DNA from 3 places in the Streptomyces sp. NPDC051976 genome. Region 3 is predicted to be linked to each of the others. Evidence: riboswitches for the same ligand, from Rfam matches in the RefSeq annotation. Region 3 holds a riboswitch; each other region holds the start of a gene.
The links. A riboswitch is a leader RNA that binds a small molecule or an ion and turns the genes downstream of it on or off. The one in region 3 is predicted to bind S-adenosylmethionine.

Region 1 (9,871 bases), on a different contig from region 3:
CCGGACAGCCCGAAGCCGGGGATGCTCGGCAGCACCAGGTGGAAGGCGTCGGCCGGGTCGCCGCCGTGGGCGCGCGGGTCGGTCAGCGGGCCGACGACATTGGTGAACTCCACGAGCGAGCCCGGCCAGCCGTGCGTCATCAGCAGCGGCGTGGCGCCGGGCTCGGGGGACAGGATGTGCGCGAAGTGGACGTTCGCGCCGTCGATCTCGGTGGTGAACTGCGGCCAGGCGTTGAGCGCCGCCTCCGCCGCCCGCCAGTCGTAGCTGTGCCGCCAGTAGTGCGCCAGCTCGCGCAGATAGCCGCCGGGGATGCCGTACGCCCAACCCACGCCCGGCAGTTCGTCGGGCCAGCGTGTGCGGTCGAGACGGTCGTGCAGGTCGTCGAGGTCGCGCTGCGGGATGTCGAGGCGGAACGGGCGGAGGGTGCCGGCGGCTGCCGCGCTGGTGTCTGTCACGTGGGCGGATGCTACGTCGTGGCGGCGGCGGGGGCCTCCGGGTTTATGCCGCGTCCAGGATCGCGGCCACCGCCGGGTCGCGGACGGTGACGACGTCGAAGAGGGTGAGCGCCTCGAGGGCGGGCTTGAGGTCGCGGATGGCGTCGGCGATGACCTGGTAGTCGGGCGTGCCGGGCTCCAGCCCGGCCAACGCCTTGGCGTTGGCGATGAAGGCGGCGATCGAGCCCTTGCGGACGAACATGCCCTGGAACTCACCGCCTTCGACGCCGTCCGCGAGGACATCCGCGGCGGTGGTGGGGGTGACGGTGGCGCGGGGCTGCCGGGTCTCGGACATGGTGACTCCTTCGATGCGAGAAGCGTGCCGCTTGCACGCTTTCGATGGCATGACCGTAGCACGAATGCGTGCCGCTGGCACGCATTCGCGTAGGATCGGCCCATGCCCAAGGAATCCGGCCCCCGGCCGTCGTCGTCCCGTCCCGCCGCGGCCCGCGTCGAGGCGTCCCTCGGCCTGCTGTTGCGCCGCGGCACCCGCGCGGTGCTCTACGAGAACCTGATCCGCGGGCTGCCCGGCGTCACCGAGACGACGTACCCGGTGATCAGCGGGATCGCCCGGCTGGAGCCGGTCAGCAGCAGCCGCCTGGCCGACGAGATCGGCATCGACCGCACCGCGACCACCCGCTACGCCAGCCGCCTGGAAGCCGCGGGACTGATCGCCCGCACGCCCGACCCCGCGGACGCGCGGGCCACCCTCCTCTCCCTCACCGACCAGGGCCGCACCACCATCGGCACCTGCCGCGACCGGCTCACCGAGCACCTCACCGACCTGCTCTCCCGGTGGTCCCCGGCCGAACAGGACGTCTTCGCCGCCGTGTTGGAGGACTTCGTGGGGCAACTGCGGTCGGAGACCGGCGGTCAGTTGGGGTAGGTGAACTCGTCGGCCGGACCGGCGGGGGACAGGTAGCCGTTGACCAGGACCCTGACGTCCCTGACCACGCTCTTGGGCGAACCGGAGGCCGGCGCGTCCGCGGTGATCTGCTGGGTCTTCGGGTCGTACGAGACGTTCGTCGCGGTGTTCTTGCCGAAATACACCGTGGGATTGGCGGCGAAGCCCACGCCCTTGATCGTGACCTTCGTCTTGAGGGCCCCCGAGGTCGGGTTGATGCTGGTGACCGTCACGGGTGCGGGCCCGCCGTAGGCGAACTGCGCGGTCGGGACGGCCGGAGAGGTGCCCAGGTTGTTGGTGACCCGGACCGACACGACGCCGAGCCCGGCGGGTGCGAACGCGGACATCTGGGTGTCGCTCAGGGCGTGGCAGCGCGTGCACGGGGACGTCCCGAAGTCGACCACGCAGTCCTTGGTGAAGCCGAAGCCGTTGACGATGATCTCGTTGCCCTCCTGGCCGACAGTGGCGCTGAGCGAGGTCACCACGGGGGCGGCGGTCAGTTGGGGCGCCTTCAGCAGGTCCAGGTAGGTGGAGTTGGCGTGCTGGGCGGCGACCTGGGCCAGGAAGTCACCGACCGAGGGGTTGATCGCCGCGGGGTCGTAGGGCTTGTAGTTCCCGGGGTTGAGCTGGATGACGTTGCTCGGCTGGACGTAGGCGTTCGGCCCGGTGAGGCCCTCCAGGGTCGGGATGAGGCCCTCGGCGACCTCGAAGTTCGCCTTCGGTCCCGGCGGGGGGTACCAGCTCGCGGCGGTGCTGAGGCTCTCCCACGCCAGCGGCACCATGTCGTACGCGTTGACGTACCCGTCGTTCACCGCCCAGTCCACCTCGTTGAACTGCTTGGCGAAGTCCGCGAGACCCGCGGTGGGCGCGGCGAAGGTGAGCACCCCGAACTTCGGTGCGGTCGTGCCCCAGGGGCGCGACTGCAGATACACGGCGAGCATCGTCGCCAGACAGCCGCCGAGGCTGTGGCCGATCACGAACACCGTCGCCCCGGGAGGCGCGCCGCTCCCGGCGAGGGCGGAGGCGACCGCCTGCTCCAGGGTGCCGATCGTCGGACCCAGCGTGTTGCTCATCCGCATGAGCTGGGTGAACGCCGCCATGGCGCCCTTCGACACGGAGGTCGGCGGCGCCGTCGTGCTCCCGATGTTGAACGGGACCACGGTGCCGACGTCGAGGTCCTCCATCATGTCGACGGCGTTGGCGTTCGTCCCGCGGACCACCACCGCGAACTGGTTCGCCCCCGAGGTGTTCTGCACCAGATACGCCATGTTCGCGTTGTCCGGGCTCAACGCGAGCCACCTGAGCTGCCACACCCCCAGCGTCGTCAGCCGGGTGTCCGCCAACTGCTGCTTCACGCCGTACGTGATGCGCTGCTCCTGCGCCGTCAGGGTCTCCCCCGACGGCCGCGGGTCCGCCGCCGTCGCCGCGATCGCGGCCAGCGTCATGGCCGCCCCCGGCGTCATGGGGGCGGGTGATTGATCCGTCATGGTCACTCCTCGTATGCGTGCTCGGACGTGTGCTCGATTTCCGAACAGACAAATGGGTCGTAACCCAACGTAATCACCGACCGGCCCCCGGGAGGCCGTGTCGGGCCTCCGGCAGCCCGAGACCAGGCCATTGGCCTAGGGGCCTCGACGGCCGCCGTGACTGGGCCTCAAGTTCTGCTCAGATGTGGGTTGGGCCCGCCCGCCGGCGCGCACACTGCGGATACGAGGCAGTCACGTAGGCGGACGGGGGTACGGAATCATGAGCATGAAAGCGTGGCTTTCCAAGAAGGGCGGCCGACTGCTCGACATGGTGTCGGAGCGGCGCAGGCTGGCGAACTACACGGACCCCGAGGCGCATCGCCGGGTGGCGCCGGACCAGGACTCGCGGCTGCCCTCCAACTACACGCGGCCGCCGGTCCCGCCGACGGGGCCCTTCAACTGATGCCCTCCCGCTAGGAATTCCCTGCGTCGTAGTGCTCGCGGTGGGTGAGGACCTCGTCCATGTGGGTCTGGGCCCAGTGCCTGAGGCCGCGGGTCATGTGGTGGAGGGAGAGGCCGAGGTCGGTCAGCTCGTAGGTGACGGTGACGGGGACCGTGGGGGTCACGCTGCGGGTGAGGAGGCCGTCGCGTTCGAGGGAGCGCAGGGTCTGGGTCAGCATCTTCTGGCTGACCCCGACCAGCAGCCGGGCGAGCTCGGAGTAGCGCATCGCCCGCGGGGTGGGCGACGCCCCGGACTGCTCGGGCGTATCACCGCCCAGTGCGCACAGGATCAGGACGACCCACTTGTCCGAGATCCGGTCCAGGAGCTGACGGCTGGGGCACACCGCCAGGAACGCGTTGTACTCCGCCTTGGCCTGCGCCTGCTGGGCCGCCTTCGTCGTCGCCACCGCTCTCACCTTTCACCCTCCGGGGGAGTTACGCACTTCAGGGTACCTACTTCCCCATGGGAAGCAGCTCTCCCACACTGGTGCGAGGGGGCCGGAGACACCGCCCCCACCGCCCCACCGCCCCTGGCGAGAAGCGAAAGGCACCACGATGACCACCCCCTCCGCACCCCTGCCCGGCGGAACCTGGACGTTCGGCGACACGACCGTCACCCGGTTCGGCTACGGCGCGATGCAGCTCGCCGGGCCGTGGGTCATGGGGCCGCCCGCCGATCACGACGGCGCCGTGGCGGTGCTGCGCGAGGCGGTCGCCCTCGGGATCACCCACATCGACACCAGCGACGCCTACGGACCGCGCGTCACGAACGAGCTGATCCGCGAGGCGCTGCACCCTTACCCGGAACCGCTGCTCATCGCCACCAAGGTGGGCGCGACCCGCGACGCACAGGGCGGCTGGCCCACCGCCCGGCGCCCCGAGGAGCTGCGCGAGCAGGTCCACGCGAACCTCGAATCCCTCGGCATCGAGGCCCTCGACCTGGTCAACATGCGCATGGGCGACGCCCTGGGCACGCAGCCCGGCTCGCTCGCCGAAGCGTTCGGGACGCTCGCCGACCTCCAGCGCGAGGGCCTGATCCGCCACCTCGGCGTCAGCAACGTCACCGTGGAGCAGGTCGCCGAGGCACGCGGCATCGCCCCGATCGTGTGCGTGCAGAACCATTACAACCTCGCGCACCGCGAGGACGACGACATGGTGGACCACCTCGCCGCCGACGGCATCGCGTACGTGCCGTACTTCCCGCTGGGAGGCTTCACGCCGCTCCAGTCCGAGGCCCTTTCGCAGGTCGCGAACCGGCTGGAGGCGGCGCCGATGGCGGTCGCGCTGGCCTGGCTCACGCGGCGCTCGCCCAACATCCTGCTCATCCCCGGCACCTCGTCCACCGCGCACCTGCGCGAGAACATCGCGGGCGCCGGGCTCGCCCTTACGGACGAGGACATGGCCGCGCTGGACAAGATCGGCCGCTGAGCCCGTACCGGCTAGTCGTCCAGGGCGTGGAGCTGGTCGAGGAACCAGCGGGCCGGGGGGAGGGCGGTGGCGGCGGCCGCGAGGCGCTTGGTGCGGTCGGCGCGATCGGAGGCGGGGAGGGTGAGGGCGGAGTGGAGGGCGGCGGCGGTCGCGCGGATGTCGTAGGGGTTGACGACGAAGGCGTCGTCGCCCAGCTCGGCGAAGGCGCCCGCCTCGCGGGACAGGACCAGGGCCACGCCGCGGTCGGAGACGACCGGCACCTCCTTGGCGACCAGGTTCATACCGTCCCGGATCGGGTTCACCAGCGCCACGTCCGCCAGGCGGTACGCGGCCAGCGAGCGGGCGAAGTCGTCGTCGACCTTCAGCAGCACCGGCTGCCAGTCGGCGGTGCCGTAGTCCGCGTTGATCGCCTCGGCCACCCGGCCGACCTCCGCGGTGTACTCGCGGTAGACCGCCAGATCCTGGCGCGAGGGGTACGCGAAGGCGACATGCACCACGCGCCCGCGCCATTCCGGGTGCTCGTCCAGGAGCTGCCGGTACGCGAGCAGGCCGCGCACGATGTTCTTGGACAGCTCGGTGCGGTCGACCCGGACGATCAGCTTCCGCTCGGCGCCGGTCTCGGCCCGCAGCGTGGCGATCCGGTCCGCCACGTCGGAGCGGTGCGCGCGCTCGCGCAGGAAGTCCGGGTCGGCGCCCAGGCCGTGCACGCCCAGCCGTGTCGTACGGCCGCGGTAGGTGACCGCGTGCCCGTCCTCCGACAGCTCGGCGCCGAGCACCGCGACACAGCACGCGGCGAAGGCGTCGGCCCAGCGGCGGGTGAGGAACGCGGCGCGGTCCGCGCCGAGGATGCCCTCCAGCACCTGCGCGGCGACGTCGTCGGGCAGCATCCGGTAGTAGTCCGGCGGCGCCCACGGGGTGTGCGTGAAGTGGCCGATCCGCAGGTCGGGGCGGCGCTCGCGGAGCAGCGCCGGGACCAGGGACAGGTGGTAGTCCTGCACCAGCACGTGCGCGCCCTCGGCGGCCTCCTCGGCCAGCGCGTCCGCGAAGGCCGTGTTGTACGCCTCGAAGGACGCCCACTGGGCGCGGAAGTCCTCGTCGAAGACGGGTTCCAGCGGGGTCTGGTAGAGCAGGTGGTGCACGAACCACAGCACCGAGTTCGCGATGCCGTTGTACGCCGCCTCGAACACGTCCGGCGCGATCGCGATCATCCGCGAGCCGGGCTCGGCCACGCCCTGCCGCACCGCCTCCCGGTCACCGTCGCTCAGGGCCGCGCACACCCACACCGCGCCCGCGTCGTCCCCGATCGCGCTCAGCCCCGACACCAGGCCGCCCCCGCCGCGTCTGCTGCGCAGGGCTCCCGTCTCGTCCACGCTGTACGTCACCGGGCCTCGGTTCGACGCGACCAAAATCCGCGCACCGGCGCTCTTCACCATGCGGCGAGCCTAGCCCCCCGGGCTCCCCCTCAAACGTCCCCGGCCGCGCCGCGTGTGGCGCACGGTGCGCCCGTGACGCGCCCGGCTGCGCCGGAGTGCCCCGATAGGGGCGCGGGGAAGCGCGCTGCGCTGGCGGAGGCCCAGGCACCGGACGTGCCCCGTCAGGGGCGCGGGGAACTGCGCGACCAGCCCATGACCGGGCTGCAGGTCACCACCGGCCCCAATGGGGCAGACGCGTTGTTTTCGGACCACCGGCCGGTGGGGGCGGGCCGCGCAGTTCCCCGCGCCCCTTCGGGGCACTACGCGGCGTGGCGGGCCACGTATTCGTGGATGTCGAGCATGGGGGGACGTTCGTCGGTGTCGACCGGGTGGGTGTGGGGGGCGAAGCCGCGGTCGGTGAGGTGGAACTGGGTGAGGCGGGGACGGACGAGGTGGGCGCGGGAGAGCCGCTGCTGGGCGGTGCGGTAGATGGCGGCAGCCATACGGCCAAGGGCCTGCCCGTCCTGGTGCCGGTGGTGGCGGACGCCCACGTCCACCTGGGCGAGCGCGTCGAGCCCGACCAGCCCGAGGGAGTCGATGAGCATCGCCAGCTCGACCCCGTAGCCCACGGGGAAGGACAGCCGTTCCAGAAGCGTGCGGCGCGCCGCATACTCGCCGCCGAGCGGCTGCACGAAGCCCGCCAGCCGCGGCCAGTGCAGATTCAGCAGCGGCCGGGCGACCAGCTCGGTGACCCGCCCGCCCCCGTGCGGCACGACCGCCCCGTCCGTCTCCAGCGGCCGGTCGTACATCGCCTTGACGAGCTGCAGGCCGGGATCGGTGAGCAGCGGCCCGACGATCCCCGACACGAAGCGCGAGTCGAACTCGCGCAGATCCGCGTCGATGAAACAGATGATCTCGCCGCTGGTCACCAGCAGTGACCGCCAGAGCACCTCACCCTTGCCCGGCACGGCCGGCAGCCGCGGCAGGATCTCGTCCCGCCGCACCACCCGGGCCCCGGCGTCCGCCGCCACCCCCGCCGTACGGTCGAGGGAGCCGGAGTCGACCACGATCAGCTCGTCGACGAGCGGCACCTCGGCGGTCATGAGGTCGCGGCGGATGGCGGTGACGATCTCGCCGACCGTCTCCTCCTCGTCCAGCGCGGGCAGCACGACGCTGACGGTGCCCTGCGCCCCCGCCGCCCGCTTGGCCGCGAGCAGCGCGTCCAGCGGCCGGTCGGCCGCGGTCCAGGACCGCTCGGCCAGCCACCGTTCCACCTCGTCCAGCACGTGCGGGTCTCCCTCTCGGCCTGGTGTTGTATCCATCTCGCGGTTCGGACGACTATCTCAACTGTCACGCTCGTCGGTTACAGTCTTGAACAACGCGTAAGAGCCCGGCATGCCGGGGTCGCCACGCGCACAAACGCCCGGATGCGTCATCCGGTGCCATACCGCTCATCCAGAGGGGCAGAGGGAACGGCCCGTTGAAGCCCCGGCAACCCTCCCGCCGACCGCGAGGTCACACGGTGGGGAAGGTGCCAATTCCGTCTTGTGGCGATGTCCGTCACAAGGAAGATGAGGAGAAAGGGCCTCGCCATCATGGCTGTGCAGACCGTCGCCGCCGACACCACCACCCCCTTCGGACCCGCCGCGGCGCTCTCGTGCCGCGAGTGCGGCACCCGCTTCCCGCTGAGCCCGATCTTCGCGTGCCAGGAGTGTTTCGGCCCGCTCGAAGTCGCCTACGACCTGCCGCTCGGTGACCCGGAGTCGCTGCGCAAGCGGATCGAGGCCGGGCCCACCAACATCTGGCGGTACGCGCCGCTGCTGCCGGTGCCCGCCGACGTCGCCGACAAGCCCAATCTGAACCCCGGATGGACCAAGCTCGTCAAGGCCGACAACCTGGCCCGTGAGCTGGGCATCACCGGTGGCCTGCACATCAAGGACGACTCCGGCAACCCGACGCACTCCTTCAAGGACCGCGTGGTGGCCATCGCACTGGAGGCCGCCCGCACCTTCGGCCTCACCACCTTGTCCTGCTCCTCCACCGGCAACCTGGCCGGCGCGGTCGGCGCCGCCGCCGCCCGCGCGGGCTTCCGCTCCTGCGTGTTCATCCCGCACGACCTGGAGGCGGGCAAGGTCGTCATGGCCGCGGTCTACGGCGGCGAGCTGGTCGGCATCGAGGGCTCGTACGACGACGTGAACCGCTTCTGCTCCGAGCTGATCGGCGACCCGATCGGCGAGGGCTGGGGCTTTGTGAACGTGAACCTGCGCCCGTACTACGGCGAGGGGTCCAAGACGCTGGCGTACGAGATCTGCGAGCAGCTCGGCTGGCGGCTGCCGGACAACCTGGTCGTCCCGATCGCCTCCGGCTCCCAGCTCACCAAGATCGACAAGGGCCTGCAGGAGCTGATCAAGCTCGGCCTGGTCGAGGACAAGCCGTACAAGATCTACGGGGCCCAGGCCGAGGGCTGCTCGCCGGTGTCGGTGGCGTACAAGGCCGGTCACGACGTCGTACGCCCGGTGAAGCCGGACACGATCGCCAAGTCGCTGGCGATCGGCAACCCCGCCGACGGGCCGTACGTGCTGGACATCGCGCGGCGCACCGGCGGAGCCGTCGAGGACGTGAACGACGAGCAGATCGTGGACGCCATCAAGCTGCTCGCCCGCACCGAGGGCATCTTCGCCGAGACCGCGGGCGGGGTGACGGTGGGCGTGCTGAAGAAGCTCATCGAGACCGGGCAGCTCGACCCGGCCGCCGAGACCGTCGTGCTGAACACCGGCGACGGACTGAAGACCCTGGACGCGGTGGCGCCCACCACCGGGCCGACCGCGACCATCCGCCCCACCCTTGCCGCGTTCCGAGAGGCTGGCCTCGCATGAGTGCTTCTGTTCGTATCCCCACCATTCTCCGTACCTACACCGGCGGCCAGGCGGAGGTTCCGGCCGACGGGGCGACGCTTGCCGAGGTCATCGAGTCGCTGGAGAAGAATCACGCGGGCATTTCCGGGCGGGTTCTCGACGACACCGGAAAACTCCGTCGTTTCGTGAACGTTTATGTCAACGACGACGATGTCCGTTTTTCCGAAGGACTTGACACGGCCGTTCCGGACGGCGCGAGCGTGTCGATCATTCCGGCGGTCGCGGGCGGCTGAGTACGGCCGTTGAAGGAGTCTTCACGGTGCGCTGAAGACGTACGGAAGGCGTACTGAAGGCGTCACGGTTACCGGCAGTCACCAGAACCGAAATGTGCCCCGTTCACCCTTTGCGGTGGATGGGGCACCGGTCTGTCCGGGCTCCGTCGGGGGTCGCAACGGGCCTACGCGGGGCGGTAGTTGAAAACTTGTACAGTTGCCGGGGGCAAGTTGCCACCCCTGTGGTTGGTGCGGCGATTTATCGCCAAATTCACGTGACGAATGTCCTGAAGGTGCTGTATGTCCGGTCCGAGATGCCCCGTCATAAGCACCTTTCCTGTGGTATTTCGGATCGATCACGCCAGGAATTCTCGTCCAATTGACCTGTTGCACTGGGCATCCGTGCAGATACATTCAGCCGCGGTCGACGCGTTCCGGCGCACACCCCCCAGGGGTCTCCTTGCCACCGGTAAGGGGTCCAACGGCGGGTGAGGTCTGACCCGGACCCGCGGAGTGCGGGGCCGCGATAGGGCCAGTAA
Region 2 (9,871 bases), on a different contig from region 3:
GTAGGGGGCGTGGACGACCTGTCCGCCGCCGACGTACATGGCCACATGGCTGGCGTCGCCGCGGTAGATGACCAGGTCACCGGGGCGGGCCTGGTCGAGGGGGACATGGCGGCCCGCGTTCATCTGCTCCTGGGAGGTACGGGGCAGGGCGACGCCTGCGCGGCCGTAGGAGTACTGCATGAGGCCCGAGCAGTCGAAGGAGTTGGGGCCGGTGGCGCCCCAGACGTAGGGCGCGCCGACCATCTGCCGGGCGGTGGCCACCGCGATGGCGGCGCGGCCGGAGGCGGCGGGCAGGTCGGGGATGTCGGGCGTGACACGGTCGCGGGAGGCACGCACGTCCATGCCGGGTACGTATGCGGCGCGCTGCGCCACCGGCATCGCGTCGAGCAGCCGGTGGGCCTGGGCGAGCGCGGTCTGCACGGTCTGCTTGCGCTGCTGCAGCAGCACCCGGGTGCGGTCGAGTTCGGCGAGCTTGCCCGCCGCCTCCGTGCGCTGCTGCCGCAGTGTCCGCTCGGCGGCCCGGAGTTCGTCCAGCCGCTCGGCCTGCCTGCCGCTCAGGCGGTCGAGGGCGGTGGCCCGGTCGAGGTAGTCGTCGGGGTCGGAGGAGAGCAGCAGCGCCAGCGAGGGGTCGATACCGCCGCTGCGGTACTGCTCGGTGGCCAGGATGCCCAGTTCGTCGCGCAGGTCGTTGACCCGCTGCTGGCCGAGGGCCGCCCGGTCCTGGAGGGCGCTGAGGTCGGCGCGGAGCTTACGGGTCTGCTCCTGGGCGGCGTCGTAGCGCTCGGTGGCCTGCTCGGCCTGCTGGTAGAGCCGGTCCAGCCGTGACGCCCCGGAGTCGTGACCACCGCCGCCGGGGTCGGCCGCCGCGACCTGCGCGGTGCCGCCGGACAGCGCCGCGGTGGCCGCGGCCGCCGCGGAGAGCACGGTGACACGGGTGGTGCGGGCCGCCAGGCCCGGCGGCATGGAGCGTCGATGGGAAGCCACGGGAGCAGACAGTAGCCATCCGGACACGCGGAGTTCAAAGACGCCGGGGCGCCCTGAGCAGCGCGCCCCGGTTCAGCCGCAGGTCACACACCCCGGGCCGGAACGCTCGTGAACGTGTTCATCACCCGAACGCCGTATGACGAACATCCGGTCAGACCCGTACTCCAGCCCGGACCCGTACTCCAGGTGAGACCCGTACTCCGGGTCAGATGCGCACGCCGAACTCGAAGGGCATGTCGCTGAGGGCCTCGTAGCGCACCACCGCGCCCGGCTTCGGCGCGTGCAGCACCATGCCGTTGCCCGCGTAGAGGCCGACGTGGTGGTAGTCGCCGTACATGATGACCAGGTCGCCGACGCCGAGCTGGGACAGCGAGTAGATGCGGGTGCCCGCGTTGGCCTGCTCCTGCGAGGTGCGGGGTATGGAGACCCCGGCGTGGCTGTAGGCCCAGGAGGTGAGGCCGGAGCAGTCGAAGGAGCTGGGGCCGGTGGCGCCGTAGACGTACGGCTTGCCCAGTTCCTTCTGCGCCTCGGCGAAGGCGGCCGCGGCGCGCGCGGTGGCGGCCTTGGAGTTGCCGAGGTCGACGCGGACGTTCGAGCGGTTCGCCCGGGCGTCGGCGGCGGCGATGTCGGCGCGCTGCTGGTCGGTCAGCGAGTTGAGGATCTGCCGGGCCTGGGCGAGCTTGTTCTTCGCCTCCGCCTTGCGGTTGGCCAGCTCGGTGCGGGTGCTCTGCAGTTCGGCCAGCTTGGTGGTGGCCTCGGCGCGCTGCTGGTCCAGGGTCCGCTTGGCGTCCTGGAGTTGGCTGAGCGCGTCGGTCTGGAGCGAGCTGAGCTGGTCCAGCGTGGTCGCCTGGTCCAGGTAGTTGTCCGGGTTGGACGACAGGAAGAGCTGCAGCGACGGGTCGATTCCGCCGGTGCGGTACTGGGAGGCGGCGATCGCGCCGAGGCCGTCCCGGAGTTGGTTCAGGTGGGCCTGCTGCCGGGCGACCTGGTCCTGGAGGCTGCCCGCCTCCTTCTGGAGGGTCTGGAGCTTCTCGTTGGCCCCGTCGTACTTCTCGGTGGCCTGCTCGGCCTGCGTGTACAGCGCGTCGACCTTCGCCTTGGCGTCCTTGACGGACGTGGCGGGGGCGGCGTGCGCGGCCTGGGACGAGAGAGCGACCGCTGCTGCGGCGGTCGCGGTCAGCACGGAGACGCGCGTGCGGCTTGCCGGCTTGGGACGACGGTGGGACGCCACGGAGGCGAGCTCCTTCTTCCTTCAGCCGCCTACCGGTTGACTGGTGGGCGGTCCCCGAGCGCCATCCGGATTGGATGATCGACTGCGCGGAGGTTCGACGCCCGACCTTAGTGACCTTCCTGTGATCGGTTCAAATCCTTGTAGGCAAAATCTCGACCGCTTCGCAATTTTTTTACGACCCTCGTACGCGTGGTGAGGTGCGCTCACGCTGAGTTGGCGCTGGTGCATTAGTGAACACCCATGCGGACGGAAAGCGTACGTTCAGGGGGGATTCAGACCCTTGCGAGGCGTTTGAGCAGGAGTACGGAGGCGACCGGGCGGGCGCCCGCCTTGGCGACGCCGTCGGCCACCTCGCGGTCCGCGGAGACCACCACGATCTGCCGCCCCGGCGGTTCGGCCCGCACCAGACGGCGGATCAACTCGTCAGCGGTCTCACCGGCCTTGCTGAACAGCACCCGCACCCCGCGCGGCGGCGCAAGCAGCACCGGCATGTCCAGATCGGCGCCGTCGAAGACACAGGTGACCTCGGCACCGCTCTGCGCGGCCAGCGCGGCCAGGCCGCCGAGCAGCCGCAGCCGCTGCTTCTCCAACGGCATCGCCGGATAGCCGGTCTTGGTGACGTTGTAGCCGTCCACCACCAGATGCGCCTGCGGCAGCGCGAGCAACTGGTCGAGCAGCGCCGGGTCGGTGTCGGAGAGCGCCCGGGTGGCGATGTCGCGCGGGCTGAACGCCCCGGGCGCCACCGCGTCCACGGTGTCGGCCGGGCGCACACCCATGGTGTCCCGTGGCGGCAGGGCCAGTTCGCGGCGCAGCCCGGAGGCCGCGTCCAGCACGGTGTCCAGCAGCAGCCGCAGCCGTACGTCCTCGATACTGCGTCCCTCGCGGGCGGCCCTGCGGCCGGACTCCACGGCCGCCTCCGCCTCGGTGAGCCGGGTGCGCAGCCGCCGCGCCTCGCTCTCGGCGGCGGTCTTGTCGTGGGCGGCGGCGGTGCGGGTCTCGTCCAGTTCGGCCTGGATCTTGCGCTGCGCCGCCTCGGCGCGCTTGACGTCGCTCAGGGCGCTGCGCAGCTTGCGGTGCAGCGAGTCGCCCTCCTTGCGGACCGCGTCCAGTTCGGCGCGGGCGCGCTGCGCCTCGGCGCGGAGCTGGGAGTGCAGCCCGTCGACCTCCTCGCGCAGCCGGGCGAGCTCGCGCAGGGTCTCCTCGTCGGCCCGCTCGTCGTGCGCCCGCTGGGCCTCCTCGCCGGCGGTGGCGACCAGCTTGGCCCAGCCCGCGGGGCGCAGCAGATAGGCGGCCGCGGCCACGTCCAGCGGGTCGGCGGCGGGCGGCGGGGTGCCGCCGTCGAGCGCCCCGGTCAGCTCGGGCTGCGCCTCGCGCAGCCGGCCCGCGACCTTCTGCCGGAACGCCGCGTCCCCTTCGAGGGCGGCGGCCAGTGCGGTCGCCGCGTACTTCACACGTCTGGAGGGGGTGAAGCGGGCGTACGGGCGCAAGCTGACCGGCAGTTCCGGGTAGGTGAAGCTGCCGAACGCGTCGGCGGCGATGGCGACCACCCGGTGGCGTACCCCCTCGGGCAGCGGCCGGTCGAGCGCGGGCTCACCGCCGGGCCCGGGCACGCCGTCGCCCGCGACACGGTCGTCAGGAACGCCGTCGTCCGGCGCGCCTTCGCCCGGCGCGGCGGCACCCGCCTCGGCCCCGCTCGCCTCGGCCCGCGGAACGCCGCCGATACCGTCCACCAGTCACTCCCGTCCGGTTACACGGCGCCTCCCCGGCCCCCTTCGATCCTCCGGCCGCCGCCTCTTGTGTCCATTGTCCCCGTACGGGCGGTCAACCCTGCGCGGTGCCGTTCTCCGCGTCGGCGCCGGGCCGGTCGACCAGCTCGATCTGGTCCAGCGCGTTGCACCAGCGGCAGCGCACCGACTCGACCGTCTCGCTGAGCACCTCGGTCTCCTCGATCGACGGCGCGCCCGCGAGATCGAGGTGGACGTACTCCACGACCCGCGTCGAGCGGGTCACGTCGAAGCGGGTGAGATTGCCGCACAGCGTGCAGCGCCAGCGCGTGGTGTCGGTCGGCAGGGGAACCGGCATCGGGTCTGCACCTCTTCCTCGGGCATACGTGACGGGGGTTCCCCCAGCCGATGGCCGGCGGAGGGCGAAACGTCCCGGGTCACCCTACGGCCTCGGAGGTACGGCGCGCTGCGGCGAGGCGGCCTATGACCGTTACGCCCGGTCCGTCATCATCGGTCCATGGTCATCCCGGTGTACGACAAGAACCCCGTCCGCCGTCCACCGGTCGTGACATACGGGCTGATCGCCGTGTGCACCGTGGTCTTCCTGCTCGGCCCGCTCTCCGGCTTCAACACCTCGTACGGGACCGGCGAGCGGCTGCAGTGCGCGCAGTCGGGCTACTTCAACCACTGGGGCGTCATCCCGTACGAGTTGTTCCACGGGCAGCTCCCGCCCGACCGGCTCGGGCTGCCCTCCGGGTGCCCGGTGCCGGACGCCTTCACCAAGGTGCCGTTCGTCTCCGTGCTCACCGGGATGTTCCTGCACGGGAGCTGGCTGCACCTGATCGGCAACATGCTCTTCCTCTACGTCTTCGGCGACAACGTGGAGAACCGCATGGGCAGGGTCCGCTTCGCCGTCTTCTACCTGGTCGCGGGGTATCTGGCGACCTACGGTTTCGCGCTGGCCAACAGCGAGTCGGCGCAGACCCTGGTGGGCGCCTCCGGGGCGATCTCCGGGGCGCTGGGCGCGTACCTCTACCTCTATCCCCGGGCCCGCGTCACCAGCCTGTTCCCGTTCCTCTTCTTCATCCCACTGCGCTTCCCCGCCTGGGTGGTGCTCGGCTTCTGGTTCGTGCTGCAGTGGCTGGCCGCGCAGACCGCGCGCAACGGTCCCGGCGTCGCCTACCTCGCCCATGTGGTCGGCTTCGCCTTCGGGTTCCTCTGCGCCTGGGTGTGCTACCGGCCGCGTCGTAAGGTAGGGCTCGTATTCGGGTCGACCCAAGGAGACATCCAGCCGTGATCACCGCGATCGTGCTCATCAAGACGTCAGTCGACCGCATCCCCGAGATCGCCGAGTCGATCGCCGCGCTGGAGAACGTCAGCGAGGTCTACTCGGTGACCGGGACGTACGACCTCGTGGCGCTGGTGCGGGTGGCCCGGCACGACGACCTCGCGGACATCATCCCGGGCCGGATCAGCAAGATCCCCGGCGTCCAGGTCACCGACACCCATGTCGCCTTCCGCACCTACTCGCAGCACGACCTGGAAGCCGCCTTCGCCATCGGCCTCGACTCGTAGCGCCGCCGGCCCGCCCGCGGGCCGGCGTCAGCCGCGGTCGGGGACGCAGCGGCCGTCCTCGGTGCGGTACTTCCAGCGGGCGCCGTCGCGGACGAGCTCCCGCACGGCGCGCACGAAGCGCTCGATGTGCTCGTCGGGCGTCCCGGCGCCGAAGCTGACCCGGATGGCGTTCAGGGAGCGCTCGCCGGGCACCGCCTCGGGCGCCCCGCACTCGCCCGGCGCGTCCGGCTCGCCCCCGAGGAGGGTGCGGACCAGGGGGTGGGCGCAGAAGAGGCCGTCGCGGACCCCGATGCCGTACTCCGCGGAGAGCGCCGCGGCGAAGTGCGAGCTGTTCCAGCCCTGGACGACGAAGGACAGCACGCCCACCCGCGGCGCGTCCTCGCCGAAGAGCGAGAGCACCCGCACCTCGGGGACCTCCGCGAGGCCCTCCCGCAGCCGGGCCAGCAGCTGCTGCTCGCGGCTGACGAGCCGGTCGAACCCGGCCTCGGTGAGCGCCTTGCACGCGGCGGCGACCGCGTAGACGCCGATCACGTTGGGCGAGCCCGCCTCGTGCCGGGCGGCGGTGGTGTGCCACTCGACGTCGACCCCGCCGTCGGCCCGGCGGGCGACCTTGCGGCTCGCGCCGCCCCCGGCGAGGTACGGCTCCGCCTCGCGCAGCCAGTCGGCCCGCCCGGCCAGCACTCCGGAGCCGAAGGGGGCGTACAGCTTGTGGCCGGAGAAGGCGACCCAGTCGACGTCGAGCGCGGCGACGTCCACCGGGTGGTGCGGGGCGAGCTGCGCGGCGTCGAGCACGATCCGGGCGCCGTGCCGGTGCGCGGCGGCGGCCAGCTCCCGTACCGGCCACAGCTCGCCGGTGACGTTCGAGGCACCGGTGACGCAGACCAGCTTGGGGCCCTTGGGCGCGGCGTGCAGCGCCACGTCGAGCGCGGCGACCGCCTGCTCGGGGGTGCGCGGCGCCGCCAGGTAGGTGACCTCGGCGCCCTCGGCGCGCTCCCAGGGCAGCAGCGAGGCGTGGTGCTCGGTCTCGAAGACGAAGACCCGGGTGCCGGCGGGCAGCACGGCGGCCAGCAGGTTGAGCGAGTCGGTGGTCGACCGGGTGAAGACCACCTGGTCGTCCGCCCGGCAGCCGAGGAACGCGGCCACGGTCTCCCGGCTCTGCTCGAACAGGTCGGTGGAGAGCTGCGACAGGTACCCGGCGCCGCGGTGCACGCTGCCGTAGTACGGGGCGTACGCCGCCACGTCGTCCCAGACCCGCTGCAGCGCCGGGGCGCTGGCCGCGTAGTCGAGCGCGGCGTACGTCACCTCGCCGCCGGTCACCAGCGGCACGCGGACGTCATGCCCCAGAACGGGCAGCGGGGTACAAATCTCTCGGTCGGTGGCAGCGAAGGACACAGTCATGGCGAACTCCCGTAAAAGGCAGGCGACATCACCGCACGCCCGCGGCCGGAGGACACACCGGCGGATGCACGCGGGGCGGAGCGGGACGGATTTCGTCGAACGGATGCGTCGGACGCGCGGCAGAGCCCTGCGTCGACGTGATGGCGGTACGGCGGAACCGGGCCGACAGGCCCTATCGCATTCGCTTACGCATGAGAGAACTCCCCAAGTCCGGCTTGCCGAGAGCCTCGCTGCTCACGGCCTGGTCATCACCCGGGGCACCCCGCCTCGGACGGAGGGTTGCCGGACAGCGAGCCGGGGCCTTTGCGCTGTCACTCGTGACCTGCTCAGCATTCTGCCACAGGGCGGCGCACGCACAAGTCGCCGTCCATGGAGTGGACGGCGACTTGTGCGTGCGTACGTCCTGCTACGCGTTGCTCGCCGCGGCCCACCGCTCCAGCGCGGCGGCGGCCCGGCCCGAGTCGATCGACTCGGCCGCCCGGACCAGCCCGGCGGAGATCTGCTCCTCCAGCGAGCCGCTGGTCGGCGACAGCGCCACGAGCGCGGCCGCCGAGTTCAGCAGCACCGCGTCGCGTACCGGCCCGGTCTCGCCCGCGAGCACCCGCCGGGCGACCTGCGCGTTGTAGGCCGCGTCGGCGCCGCGCAGGGCCTCCACGGGCACCAGGCCGAGACCGACGTCGCGCGGGTCGAAGGGAGTCTGCTCGACCTTGCCGTCACGCACCACCCACACCTGGGAGGTGGCGGTGGTGGTCAGCTCGTCCAGACCGTCGTCGCCACGGAACACCAGGGCGGAGGAGCCGCGTTCGGCCAGCACCCCGGCCAGGATCGGCGCCATCCGAAGATCGGCGACACCGGTCGCCTGCGCCCGCACCCGGGCCGGATTGGTCAGCGGGCCGAGGAAGTTGAAGGTCGTCGCGACCCCCAGCTCGGCGCGCGCGGTCGCCACATGGCGCAGCGCCGGGTGGAACTTCACCGCGAAGCAGAAGGTGATCCCGGCCTCCTCCGCGACCTCGACGACCCGCTGCGGGGTGAGCTGGAGGTTGACCCCCAGGTGTTCGAGTACGTCGGAGGCGCCGCTGGCCGAGGACGCGGCCCGGTTGCCGTGCTTGACGACCTTGGCGCCGGTGCCCGCCACCACGATGGCCGACATCGTGGAGATGTTCACGGTCTTGGCCCGGTCGCCGCCGGTGCCGACGATGTCCACCGTCTTGCCCGGCACCTCGATGGTGTTGGCGTGCGCGTACATCGCCCGCACCATCCCGGAGACCTCCTCGACGGTCTCCCCCTTGGCCCGCAGCGCGACCGCGAACCCGGCGATCTGCACGTCGGTGGCCTCACCGCGCATGATCGTGTCCATCGCCCACCCGGTCTGCGCCGCGGTGAGGTCCCGTCCGGCCAGCAGGGTGCTGAGGACGTCGGGCCAGGAGGGGGCCGCCGGGCTGTTGCCGCCTGCCGGGGTCACAACGCTCATGGTCCACGCTCCTGGTGGTCGGGAAGGGTTCCGCGCGCTCAGCCTAGCGGCGGGCCGACCGTGCGGCGGCCGCTGCCCGCACTGCGGACGCCCCTGTCCCGCAACGCCTCCGGGCCGGCCCCGGCGCCCCCGAAGGGACACCGGGACCGGCCCGGAAGGTGGCGTTGCTCAGCACTGCTCAGCGGTGGTGCACCGTACGGCTAGTGGTGCCCGTGCCCGCTGGTGATCTCCTCGTACTCCTCGACGGTGGGCTTGGGGATCTGGCTGCTCTCCCCGTAGAACCCACGCGACAGCTTCGCCCGGAGCTTCTCGACCGGGTTGGCCTTGCGCTCGACACCGTTCTCGTCGACCTCGGGGCCGATCTCCAGCGGGGTCGGCTGGACGTGCGCGGTGAGGATGTGGCGCTGCTCCTGCGAGAGCGGCTCGTGCACCTCGATGAACTCGCCGTGCGGCAGCCGCTTGATGATGCCGGTCTCGCGACCGTGCAGCACCTTCTCGCGGTCCCGGAGCTGCAGGCCCAGGCAGATCCGCTTGGTCACGTAGAACGACGCGACCGGCAGCGTGAAGAAGCCGATGCGGACGAACCAGGTGATCACGTTGATCGACAGATGGAAGTGCGTGGCCCACAGGTCGTTGCCGCCACCGATCAGCAGCACGAAGTACATCGTCAGCCAGGCGACACCGAAGCCGGTGCGGACGGGGCGGTTGCGCGGGCGGTCCAGCAGGTGGTGCTCACGCTTGTCCCCGGTCACCCAGGACTCGATGAACGGGTAGACCGCGATCGCCGCGAGGACCAGCGGGAAGATCATCAGCGGTACGAACACACCCAGTGCCAGCGTGTGGCCGAAGCCTCTGATCTCCCATCCGGGCATCACACGGATCAGGCCCTCGGAGAAGCCCATGTACCAGTCGGGCTGGGCTCCGGTGGACACCTGGTCCGGCCGGTAGGGACCCATCGTCCAGATCGGGTTGATGGTGGCGACCGCGGCGAGCGCCGCGATCAGACCGAAGACCAGGAAGAAGAAGCCGCCCGCCTTCGCGGTGTACACCGGCAGCAGCGGCATGCCGACGACGTTCTTCTCGGTCTTGCCCGCACCCGGGAACTGGGTGTGCTTGTGGTAGAAGACCAGGATCAGGTGCGCGACCAGCAGACCGGCCATCAGGCCCGGCAGCAGCAGGATGTGCACCGAGTAGAAGCGCGGCACCAGGTCGTGACCGGGGAACTCGCCGCCGAACAGGAACATCGAGATGTACGTGCCCACGATCGGGGTGGCGAGCACCGCGCCCTCGGCGAACCGGATACCGGTGCCGGAGAGCAGGTCGTCGGGGAGCGAGTAACCGGTGAAGCCGGTGAACATGCCGAGGAACAGCAGCGTCCAGCCGAACAGCCAGTTGATCTCACGCGGCTTGCGGAAACCGCCGGTGAAGAACACGCGCATCATGTGCACGATCATCGCCGCGACGAAGATCAGCGCGGCCCAGTGGTGG
Region 3 (9,871 bases):
CGCCGTGCTCGAACGGCCGCAGCAGATAAGGGGTGGGCACCGTGTTGTCCACGATCAGCGGCACGCCCGCCTCATGGGCGACGTCGGCGACGGCCCGGACGTCCAGGACGTTGCCGCGCGGATTGCCGAGGGTCTCGGCGAACAGCGCCTTGGTGTTCGGGCGGATCGCCGCCCGCCAGGCGTCGAGGTCGTCCGGGTCGTCGACGAACGAGACCTCGATGCCGAACTTGGGCAGGGTGTGCCGGAAGAGGTTGAAGGTGCCCCCGTACAGGGAGGTGCTGGAGACGATGTGGTCGCCGGCGGACGCCAGGGTCAGCAGCGCCAGCGTCTCCGCGGCCTGGCCCGAGGAGAGCGCCACCGCCGCCACGCCGCCCTCCAGCGCGGCGACGCGCTGCTCGAACACGTCCTGGGTGGGGTTGTGGATACGGGTGTAGATGTTCCCCGGCTCGGCGAGCGAGAACAGGTCGGCGGCGTGCTGGGTGTCGCGGAACACGAACGACGTGGTCTGGTAGATCGGCACCGCCCGCGCCCCGGTGGTCGGGTCCGGCGCGGCACCGGCATGGATCTGCTTGGTCTCGAACGACCACGCCGAGGTGTCCGGCCCGGCGGGGCCTTCCTCCGGCGTATGACCTGCGGTGACGGAGTCGATGGGCTGGCTCATGGGTCTCCCTGGTACGGCGGCGCGCAGGAGGGTGCGCCGGGTGCGGGGGCAAGCGGGGGTATGCGGGGGTATGCGGGGATACGGCGAAGCAGGCAGCGCACGGCCGCGATGCGGCGGCGCGCGGGGGAAGGACGATCAGGGGCCGGAGCGGGGCGTCAGCTCTCGACGGAACAACAACCCGTGCTGGTGACACGCACGTAGTCCACGTGGCGGCGGGTCACGAGAACGGTCGTCATGCGGCCAGGAAACCACAGCCGCGCGCCGCGCACCACCACCTTCGGCGGGCCCGTGCCGTGTAGCGGAGCAGCACGGAGCTTCATCCACCCCTTACGTCAAGCTCCTTGACGCCCCGTCACGGTGCGGCGAGCCGGAAGTGCATCCTGCCGAAGGTGACCCAGTCGCCGGGGCGGACGGGCGTCTGGCCGGTCAGCCGCCGGCCGTTCACGCGTGTGCCGTTCAGCGAACTCAGGTCGCACAGGGACCAGCCGTCGACGGCGGCGGTGAGGACGGCGTGCGAGCGGGAGACGGATTCGTGGGACAGCCGCAGATGGCTGCTGGAGGCGCGTCCGATGACCAGGGAGCGTGTGCCGGCCGGCGGCAGCGCGAGGACGGGCAGGTGGCGGATCCGGTGGCGGCGGCGGATGCGGAGGGCGAGGTGGGTCGGTGCGGCGGACGCCCGGCGCAGGAAGCGTCGCAACCCGCCGGGGGACGCCGGGGCGGCAGGCGGCGGAGCGGCCTCGGCCCCGGCCCCGGGCAGGTCCGCGATCGTGGAACGCAGTTGGGCCAGGTCGCGTGCGACGAGCACGCGCTCCATGCGGAAGAGGAAGGTCTCGTGCGACAGCCGTCCCTCAACCGCTGCCGTACGCAGCAGTTCCAGGACGTGGTCGCGATCCGCGTCGGACGCCCGCGCGAGCGGAACCTCACCCTGATACTGGCTCACGAGGGAGATTGTCCACCGGGCGGAGACGGCTGTCCACGACACCGGGCCGCTTCGATGCGCCTCACCGCGGAAGGCCGGTCCAACGGTGATCTCGACGCGTGATCTCCCCGCGTGACCACCAGGTGAGACCGCGTGCGCGAACTTCTTGACGGCCGCACGGGCCGCGCCGAAACTGACGGGGACGGTCACGATTGTCAGCGCCCACGGCGCGGGTTCGCCCGCCCTTGTGGTCATCGGCCCCGGCCCGCTGACAGGCAACCCTTCCACCGCGATGGGGTGCCCCGGGTGACGACCGGGTCCTGCCGGTGCGGCGGGGCAAGCGTGGTCTCGCGTGTCGCGAGCTCCGGAGGTGGGACTGGTGGGAATGCCCTGGAACGGCTTCACGCGGCGCCTTCACATCGATCTTCAGCGCGTCTCCAGCGCTTACTGATCCGCTACCGGTCCGTACGATCCGGACCCGCGCCAGAAGCGTAGTCGCATCCCATCGGCCGCTGGTGCCCACAAGGCGGCAGTGGCTTCCTCGCGCCCCAAGGGAGAGTCATGTCCGACAGCCATGCGCACTGTTCCAGCACAGACAACTCCAGCGCCTGTACCAAGATTTCGCCGACCTCGGGCCATCGCCCCGCGGCGATCGCACCGTCCGCCCTCCCCCACCGCTTCCACAACCGTATCGGCGTCGGTCTGGCGGGCGGCTTCTACCCGGCGCCGCACCGCTACCAGTTGTTCCTGACGGAGAACTGCCCGAGCTCGCTGCGCGTGTCCATCAGCGTGGACCTGCTCGGCCTGAACGACTCGCTCACCACCACGGTCCTGGCCCCGCGACCCGCCGGGACACCCGAGGCGTTCGCGGCACTGCGCCGGGCGTACGAGGCCACGGCGTACCACTACGACGGTCCGCTGACCGCGCCCGCGCTGTGCGACCGGTGGACCGGACGCGTCGTCAGCAACCAGGTCTGCGACATCCTCCGCGACCTGGCGGGCCTGCGGTTCGGCGACGACGGGGTCTGCCCCGCGGCGCTCCGCCCGCCGGCCCGCGCCGCGGACGTGGACGCGCTGCGTGACCTGCTGGACCGAGAGGTCACCCGGGACGCCGAGGGCCCCGGGCGCGCGGCGGCGCTGGACCTGCTGGAGAACCGGCTCGCCGGGCAGCCGTATGCGCTGGGCGATGAGCTGACGGCCGCGGACGTGGACCTGTGGGTGGCGCTCGTCCATCTCGGCCCGGCCGGCGCCCTCGGTTCGCACCACCGGCTCCGGGACTACGTACGCCGCTTGGGCGACCACCATCCCGCCTTCCGGACCAGGGCCGACGCGGCCTGAGAGCCTGGAGGCCGCGAACGCGGACACCCGTCCAGCTCGCCCACGAGACGCCCCGCACGCCTCCGAACGGCGCCCCGCCACCTTATTTCCTATCGATTTACTAGGAAAGCATTGACGGGGTGCCGTTCGGGTGCGCAGGATGATGCACATGCCCTTCAAGCAACGACTCGTACGTCGTCGGCATGTCGACTTTGGTCACGTCGTCAGCGCCGCCTGCTGTCGCGCCTAGGGCACGCGACTCACTTCCCGCGCGTGTCACTCCGCTGCTTCTGACTCATCCCAGGTGATCAGGCGGCCGGTCCCACCGCGCCTGATGGCCCGACGTACCTGCGAAGGACGACCGCCATGACCACGGCAATCCCTGCTCAGACCACTGTCCCGCACGCACTCCTGCCCGACGTGCGGCATCTCCGCCTCCTGGACGACGCCCCGCGCAGCGGCCCCGAGGAACCCGGCACCACGCCCCTCATCGGCTACCTCGTGCTCGTCCCCGAGGGCACCGACCCCGCGCAGTTCTTCGCCGCGGAGGTGCCGCGGCGAAGGATCCGACCGGTCGGCTACGCGGACACCCCGCCCGCGCCACAGGCCGGAGGCAATGGCGTACGCATCGATCCCGCGCGGCATGTCGCCGAGGTCGACGGACGCGAACTCGACCTCACCTACCTGGAGTTCGAACTGCTCGCCCACCTCGTACGGCATCCCCACCACGTGCACTCACGCGAGCAGTTGATCGCCGACATCTGGGGCTACGACCACATCGGCGACGGCCGCACGGTGGATGTCCACGTGGCGCGGCTGCGCCGCAAGCTCGGGTCGTACCGACACCGCATCGTCACCATACGGCGGGTGGGCTACAAGTACGTGCCCGACCAGCAGGAGAGCCCCAACCCCGATGCCCGCCGCCGACCTTGAGGAGTTCCCACGCCATGGGCGTTGCCACGGCGCTGTCCGTACCCGTCCCGGCTTCCGACCCCGCCTCCGACCGGACCGCCGGTCCCGGCCGGGCGCACTGGCTGCGGGTGGCCCGCGACACGGCGGACGACCTGGCCACGGACGCGGTGGCCAGGGACCAGGCGGGCAAGGCCCCGGTCGACGAGGTGTCCCGGCTGCGGGAGGCGGGGCTGCTGAGGCTCCTCGTACCGGCTGAGCTCGGTGGCGGCGGCGGGGACTGGCCCACGGCCTACGCCGTCGTACGGGAGATCGCCGCCGCCGACGGCGCGATCGGGCAACTGCTCGGCTGTCACTACTTCCTGTCGTCCGGCGCGCGGTTCCTCACGGTGCCCGCTCTCGCCGCCCGGATCGAGCGGAAGTCCGCGGCGGCGGACTGGTGTTGGGGCGGTGGTGTCGCCGACCAGGAACTGCCGCTGACACTGGCCAGGTCGGCCCGCGGCCATGTGCTCGACGGTCGGCAGAGCTTCACCACCGGGGCCCTCGTCGCCGACCGTCTCCTCGTACGGGCCCAACGGGCCGACACCGGCGAGCCCTTCGCCGTCGTCGTCGACACCGCCGACCCCAGGGTGCGCGTCGACGACGACGCCGGCACCTTCGGCCAGCGGCTCGCGGCAGGCGGCAGCGTGGAGTTCGACGCCGTACCCGTCGTCGCCGATGACGTGCTCGGCTCCCTGTCCGCGGACGAGGGCGTCCTGTCGCCCCGTACCGCGCTCACGTCGCCGCTCGGGCGTCTGCTCTCCGTCCAGCTCCTGCTCGGCATCGCCGAGGGAGTCCTCGCCGAAGCCCGTGAGTACAGCAGGGCGGGCCGCTCGGCCTGGCGCGCCGACTCCTCCCAGGACCCGGAGCTGCTGAGCGCCTACGGAGAACTCACCATCCTCGCCCGCTCCGCCTCCGCACTGAACGAGCAGGCGCTGGAGGCCGTTCACGGGGCACTGGCACGCGGCGAGGACGTCACGTACGACGAGTACGCGCAGACCTCGGCCCTGGTGGCCATGGCCGAATCGGCCGCTTCCAGGGCCGCGCACGAGTCCACCACCCGCGCCCTCGATGTCATCGGCGTCCGCTCGGCGTCGTCCAGGCTGGGATTCGACCGCTTCTGGCGCAACGCCCGCACCCACGCACTGCACCAGCCCGTCGCCCACCGGCTGCGCGAGGTCGGGGACTACTTCCTCAACGACGCGCACCCGCCGTTCGTCCTGCCGTTCTGAGAGCGTGGACAGCCGCCGGGCAGCGAAACACCCGACCGACGCACTAGGGAATAATGCGCACATGCGGATCTCAGCCAGGGCGGACTACGCGGTACGAGCCGCGCTGCAGCTCGCCGCGGCACACGACGACGGGCCGCTGAAGGCCGAGGCCATCGCCGATGCCCAGGACATCCCGCACAAGTTCCTGGAGAGCATCCTGAACGATCTGCGCCGTGGCGGTCTCGTCCTGAGCCAGCGCGGCGCCAACGGTGGCTACCGGCTGGCCAGGCCCGCCGGGGACATCACCGTCGCCGACGTGATCCGCACCGTGGACGGACCGCTGGTCTCGGTACGAGGAGTCCGCCCGCCGGAGCTGTCCTACACCGGCCCCGCCGAGTCACTGCTCCCCCTGTGGATCGCGCTGCGCTCCCACGTGCGCGAGATCCTCGAAGGCGTCTCCCTCGCCGAGGTCGCCTCCGCCCAACTGCCCGCCGACGTCTCCGCGTTGATCCACGCCCCGGGCGCCTGGGTCAATCCCTGACACGCCTGCGGCGCGGTCGGCGCCGCGCGGGAGTGCTCCCGCACGGCGCCGACCGGTGCGTCCCGTGACCTCAGGAGGCGACGGCGACCCGGTGATCGGCGGTGAAGGGGCGCCCGGAGACCAGCTCGGACTCGCGGCCGTCAGGGCCCACCGGAGTCTCGCCGATCAGGGTGACCCGGTGCAGCCGCCGCTCGACGTCCAGGTGTTCGAGGTCGCGCGGGGCGAGGTGCGCGGTGGCCCGGTTGTCCCAGAAAGCCACGTGCCCGGGCTCCCAGCGGAAGCGCACCGTGTACTCGGGACGGGTGATCTCGGCATAGAGCAGGTCCAGGAGGCGCTTGCTCTCACTCGTGGTGACATCGACGATGTGGCTGGTGAAGCCCGGGTTGACGAACAGCGCGCGCTCCCCGGTCGCCGGGTGCACCCGCACCACGGGGTGGACGGCCACCAGCAGGTTGTCGTTGATGCGCCGGGCGTACGCGCTGTCGCCGTCCACCGGGCGGCTGCCGCCGTAGCGGTGCTCGGCACGCAGGGTGTCCACGAAGGCCCGGACCGGGGAGGACAGTCCCTCGTAGGCGGCGACCAGGTTGGTCCACTGCGTGTCGCCGCCGAACTCGGGTACGGTCTCGGCGCGCAGGATGGATCCCGCGGGCGGGTTCACCGCGGCGGTGACGTCGGTGTGCCAGCCGTCGAAGTAGCTGTACTGGCGCTTGCGGTACTCCTCCCGGAAGTCCTTGCCGTAGCGCTGCTCGAAGCGGCGCGGATCGATGGTGAAGATCTCCGGGTGGTCCTCCGGCGGGGTGTCGTCGTGGGGATGGGCGTAGGTGAGGTCACCGAACTGGCGGGCGAAGGCGACCTGGGAGGCGTGGTCGAGGCGCTGACCGCGGAAGAAGACGACCTTGTGCCGGTGCAGGGCCTCGGTGATCGCGGTGACGGTCTCGGTGGAGAGCGGTTCGGCGAGGTCCACGCCGTCGATGTCGGCGCCGATGTGACCGGCGACGGGGCGTACGGAGAACGTGCTCATGCTGATGGTGTCCTTTCGGGCAGTCCGGTGGGGGTAGTGCGCGGGCGCGACGGGGCGCGGGCAGGTGTCACCCGCCGTCCGCGTACGGGCATGCGGGCGCGATCCGGCCATGCCGCTGCCGATTGCCCATGCCGCTGCCGCGGGGTCGGGGGAAAGGGGGATGTGACGGCTGTCAGTGCCGCGGTGCGGTCACCGGTGCGGCCGTCGGCGGGGCATGCCGGTCAGCGGGCGCGACAGCCCAGCCCGGCGAAGTGGTGCGCACGGAAGGCGTTCACGGTGTGCCGGCCTGCGGCGCCCCGGATCGTGGCCTTCATCTGCGCGTACATGGGAACAAGCTTCCTGCCTCCGCACGGCACGGGCAATGTTTTCTGGCGACGTGGAAGAAACTCCGTCCGCGCGCCGCTCATCGGCCGCGGCCGGCCGTACGCAGTCCCAGCGGGTCCTGGTAGACGGCCGCGAGAACCGGCGCGCCCGCCGCCACCGCGAGCGTGTCCGTACCGAAGGAGCCAACCCGTACGACATCGCCCGCACCGTCCAGCTCGCGGGTCAACTCGGGCAGCAGTTGCGGGAGATGGCGGGTGACGGCCTCGGTCAGCACCAGGGCGTCCGGGCGGAGCACGTCCAGCATCGGCCGTACCGCCCGCGCGAGGAACCGCAGCCGGGCGCGGCACAGCTCCACCGCCCGGGCATCGCCGTCCCCGGCGGCCCGCAGAAGGAGCGGCAGGTCGGGGCGCGGGATGACGCCCCCGGCGACAGCGCGCCGCGCGACGGCGCGGTCGGAGACGGTGGCCTGCAGGCAGCCCCTGCGCCCGCACGGGCACGACTCGGCGGACTCGGGGACGGGCAGGTGCGCCACGCCGCCGGCGCCGTAACCGCGGCCCTGCAGCAGGGCGCCGCCGGTGGTGATCGCCGCGTCCACCGCGTTGCCCACGAACAGATGCAGCAGGTCGCCACCGCCGACCGCGCCGAACAGCAGTTCCGCGCGGGCCAGCGCGCGGGCGTGGCCCTCCACGTGCACGGGGAGCCCCACCAGCGGCTGCAGGGCGTGCCGCAGCGGCACGTCGCGCCAGCCGAGGGCCGCGTTCTCCACCAGGATCCCCGCGCGGGGATCCACCCAGCCGCCGGTGACCACACCGAGCCCCAGCACCGAGCGCCCGTTCGCGTGCCGCCGCAGGAAGCCCGGCAGCCGCGCGGCGATGTCGTGGAGGACGGTGCTGTGGTGGGGCCGCCGTGGCACGCGCTCACTGGCGATGACGCGCCCGCGCAGATCGGTGAGCGAGAACGTGAGCCGCCGCGCGGCGATGTGCACGCCCGCGGCGGCGTGATGCGCGGTCTCGATGTCCAGCGGGATGCGGGGGCGTCCCGGCCGGGGGCTGTGGACCGGTTCCGGCGGTTCGCAGACCAGTCCCATCGCGGACAGTTCGGCCGCGTGCCGCGACACGGCGGCCGCGCTGAGCCCTGTCTCCTTGATGATCGACGTGCGGGCCAACGGACCGCCGTGCAGCACGGCCCGCAGCACGGCGGCCGCGCCGTCGCGCCGGTCGGCGGCGGGTCGCCCGCCCGGCTTCGCGATGAGCATGGGTCGCATCGATGATCCCTCGGTCCGGAGTCGGCCACACGGCAGCACCGCAAGCCCCGGCGCCGAGGGGCTACCGGCAGTGCGGACGGTTCGGCGACGTGCTGCGCAGATGTTCGCAAGGACTCCATGCCTGGTCAATGGATCAGCGTTACGAGGTGGTGGCAGTTGTGCGAAGCCGCCGTCCGGCGCCTTCCGACGACCGCTTCCGGGCCCGTACGGCAGGTCTCATGAGGGGCGTCCTACGATCGGAAGTGCTCTCCGGTACGACGGCGACCGATGGGACGGGTGGGGTGGAGATGACCACAGAGGCACTGGCGATCTTGCGGGCGGCGGGCGCCGACACGATCGAGCACCCGGGCGGAACCCTGCTGGCGCACCTTCAGCGCGTCAGCTCCCTTCTCACCTCGTGGGGCGGACGCCCGGCACTCGCGTCGGCCGGACTGTGCCACGCCTTCTACGGGACCGACGGATTCCCGGTCGCCTTGCTGGACCTGGGGCGCCGGGCAGAACTGGTCGAGGCGATCGGCGTCGAGGCCGAAGCGCTCGTCTACTTCTACGCCTCCTGCGACCGCAAGTCCTCCTACGCGGAACTGGCCGACGACCGCGGCGAGTTCGTCGACCGCTTCACCGGCACACGGACGGTTCCCGGCCTCGCGGCCCGTCGGGACTTCGCCGAACTCACCGCCGCCAACGAGCTGGACATCGCCGCGGTCAGCCCGGACGTCCGCACCCGCCATGGGGCGGACCTTCTCGGCCTGTTCACCCGATGGCGGCCGCTGCTGTCCGAGCCGGCCTGGGCGCACTGCCGCGGTGTGCTGGGATGAGGGCCCTCACCCGGTGGCGGGCCGGCGGCGCGCGAGGAGGATCCCCCCGAGGGTGCTCTCGGCCGAGGTGAGAGTCCTGTGCGCCTCGACGGTGAAGCCGGCGTCGTCGAGCCAGGCACTCATCTCGCCCTGCCGGCGCCGATGCACGTAGACCTTCATCGGGTGGCCGCCGTACCCTTCCGTCTTCAGTGTCGACTCGTCCCCGACATGGAAGCCGAGAAGCAACGGGCCGCCGGGCCGCAGCACGCGATGGAATTGCCCCAGGACCGTGCTGATCTCGTCGTCGGGGACATGTATCAGCGAGTACCAGGCGACGAGTCCGGCCATCGATCCGTCGCCGAGGTCGAGTCGGGTCATGGATCCGGTCTCGAACCTCAGACCCGGGTGTTCACGCCGGGCCACCGCGATCATCCCCGGCGACAGGTCGATCCCGAAGGCGTCCACGCCCAGTTGACCCAGATGAGCCGTGATCCGGCCCGGACCACATCCCACGTCCGCGACAGGGCCCCCGCCGACGGCGCGCACCAGATCCGCGAACAGCGCCAGGACAGCGCGCTCCTCCGGCGTCTCGTCCAGGAGGTCGCGCACCTTGTCGGCGTAACTCGCGGCCACCGTGTCGTACGACGTCCGGGTGTCTTCCAGCCAGCCGTCGGCGCTCGTTCCGTCTCCCACCCCCGCAGGCTACCCGGGCCCGGCCGCGTACCTGGCCCCCTGCCCCGACGATCCGGGTGTCCCGGCTGGGCCGCGGACTTGGCCGCGTTGTCGGTGGCGACGGGCATGATGCAGACCATGACGCACACAGCCCGCCGCATGTTCGGGCTCATCGAGCCGATCTGCCTGGTCTCGTACC

Region 1: it holds a riboswitch for S-adenosylmethionine, as region 3 does, so the genes downstream of both, thrC (threonine synthase) here and AB0M29_RS18285 (putative leader peptide) in region 3, are expected to answer to the same signal.
Region 2: it holds a riboswitch for S-adenosylmethionine, as region 3 does, so the genes downstream of both, AB0M29_RS32960 (aminotransferase class V-fold PLP-dependent enzyme) here and AB0M29_RS18285 (putative leader peptide) in region 3, are expected to answer to the same signal.

Annotation. Positions count from the first base shown of each region.
Region 1 is NZ_JBFAXL010000049.1:8,791-18,661, forward strand. Features, by position in the region: gene AB0M29_RS34265 (epoxide hydrolase family protein) at 1-455, opposite strand, end outside; gene AB0M29_RS34270 (hypothetical protein) at 499-789, opposite strand; gene AB0M29_RS34275 (MarR family transcriptional regulator) at 892-1,380, shown strand; gene AB0M29_RS34280 (IPT/TIG domain-containing protein) at 1,368-2,885, opposite strand; gene AB0M29_RS34285 (hypothetical protein) at 3,151-3,327, shown strand; gene AB0M29_RS34290 (helix-turn-helix domain-containing protein) at 3,338-3,772, opposite strand; gene AB0M29_RS34295 (aldo/keto reductase family oxidoreductase) at 3,921-4,793, shown strand; gene AB0M29_RS34300 (trehalose-6-phosphate synthase) at 4,805-6,226, opposite strand; gene AB0M29_RS34305 (glucosyl-3-phosphoglycerate synthase) at 6,526-7,491, opposite strand; SAM riboswitch class I at 7,654-7,783, shown strand; gene thrC (threonine synthase) at 7,801-9,081, shown strand; gene AB0M29_RS34315 (ubiquitin-like small modifier protein 1) at 9,078-9,353, shown strand.
Region 2 is NZ_JBFAXL010000045.1:13,089-22,959, reverse strand. Features, by position in the region: gene AB0M29_RS32990 (NlpC/P60 family protein) at 1-963, opposite strand, end outside; gene AB0M29_RS32985 (NlpC/P60 family protein) at 1,190-2,215, opposite strand; gene AB0M29_RS32980 (NYN domain-containing protein) at 2,488-3,825, opposite strand; gene AB0M29_RS32975 (hypothetical protein) at 4,037-4,297, opposite strand; gene AB0M29_RS32970 (rhomboid family intramembrane serine protease) at 4,457-5,236, shown strand; gene AB0M29_RS32965 (Lrp/AsnC ligand binding domain-containing protein) at 5,233-5,514, shown strand; gene AB0M29_RS32960 (aminotransferase class V-fold PLP-dependent enzyme) at 5,542-6,912, opposite strand; SAM riboswitch class IV at 7,119-7,235, opposite strand; gene trpD (anthranilate phosphoribosyltransferase) at 7,319-8,383, opposite strand; gene AB0M29_RS32950 (cytochrome bc complex cytochrome b subunit) at 8,584-9,871, opposite strand, start outside.
Region 3 is NZ_JBFAXL010000016.1:23,945-33,815, reverse strand. Features, by position in the region: gene AB0M29_RS18295 (bifunctional o-acetylhomoserine/o-acetylserine sulfhydrylase) at 1-661, opposite strand, end outside; gene AB0M29_RS18290 (DUF1707 and FHA domain-containing protein) at 1,014-1,601, opposite strand; SAM riboswitch class IV at 1,785-1,929, shown strand; gene AB0M29_RS18285 (putative leader peptide) at 1,966-2,031, shown strand; gene AB0M29_RS18280 (glutathione S-transferase C-terminal domain-containing protein) at 2,142-2,918, shown strand; gene AB0M29_RS18275 (winged helix-turn-helix domain-containing protein) at 3,264-3,830, shown strand; gene AB0M29_RS18270 (acyl-CoA dehydrogenase family protein) at 3,845-5,077, shown strand; gene AB0M29_RS18265 (Rrf2 family transcriptional regulator) at 5,139-5,597, shown strand; gene AB0M29_RS18260 (TauD/TfdA family dioxygenase) at 5,668-6,618, opposite strand; gene AB0M29_RS18255 (ROK family protein) at 7,022-8,206, opposite strand; gene AB0M29_RS18250 (DUF6817 domain-containing protein) at 8,494-9,021, shown strand; gene AB0M29_RS18245 (methyltransferase domain-containing protein) at 9,028-9,693, opposite strand; gene AB0M29_RS18240 (MarR family transcriptional regulator) at 9,811-9,871, shown strand, end outside.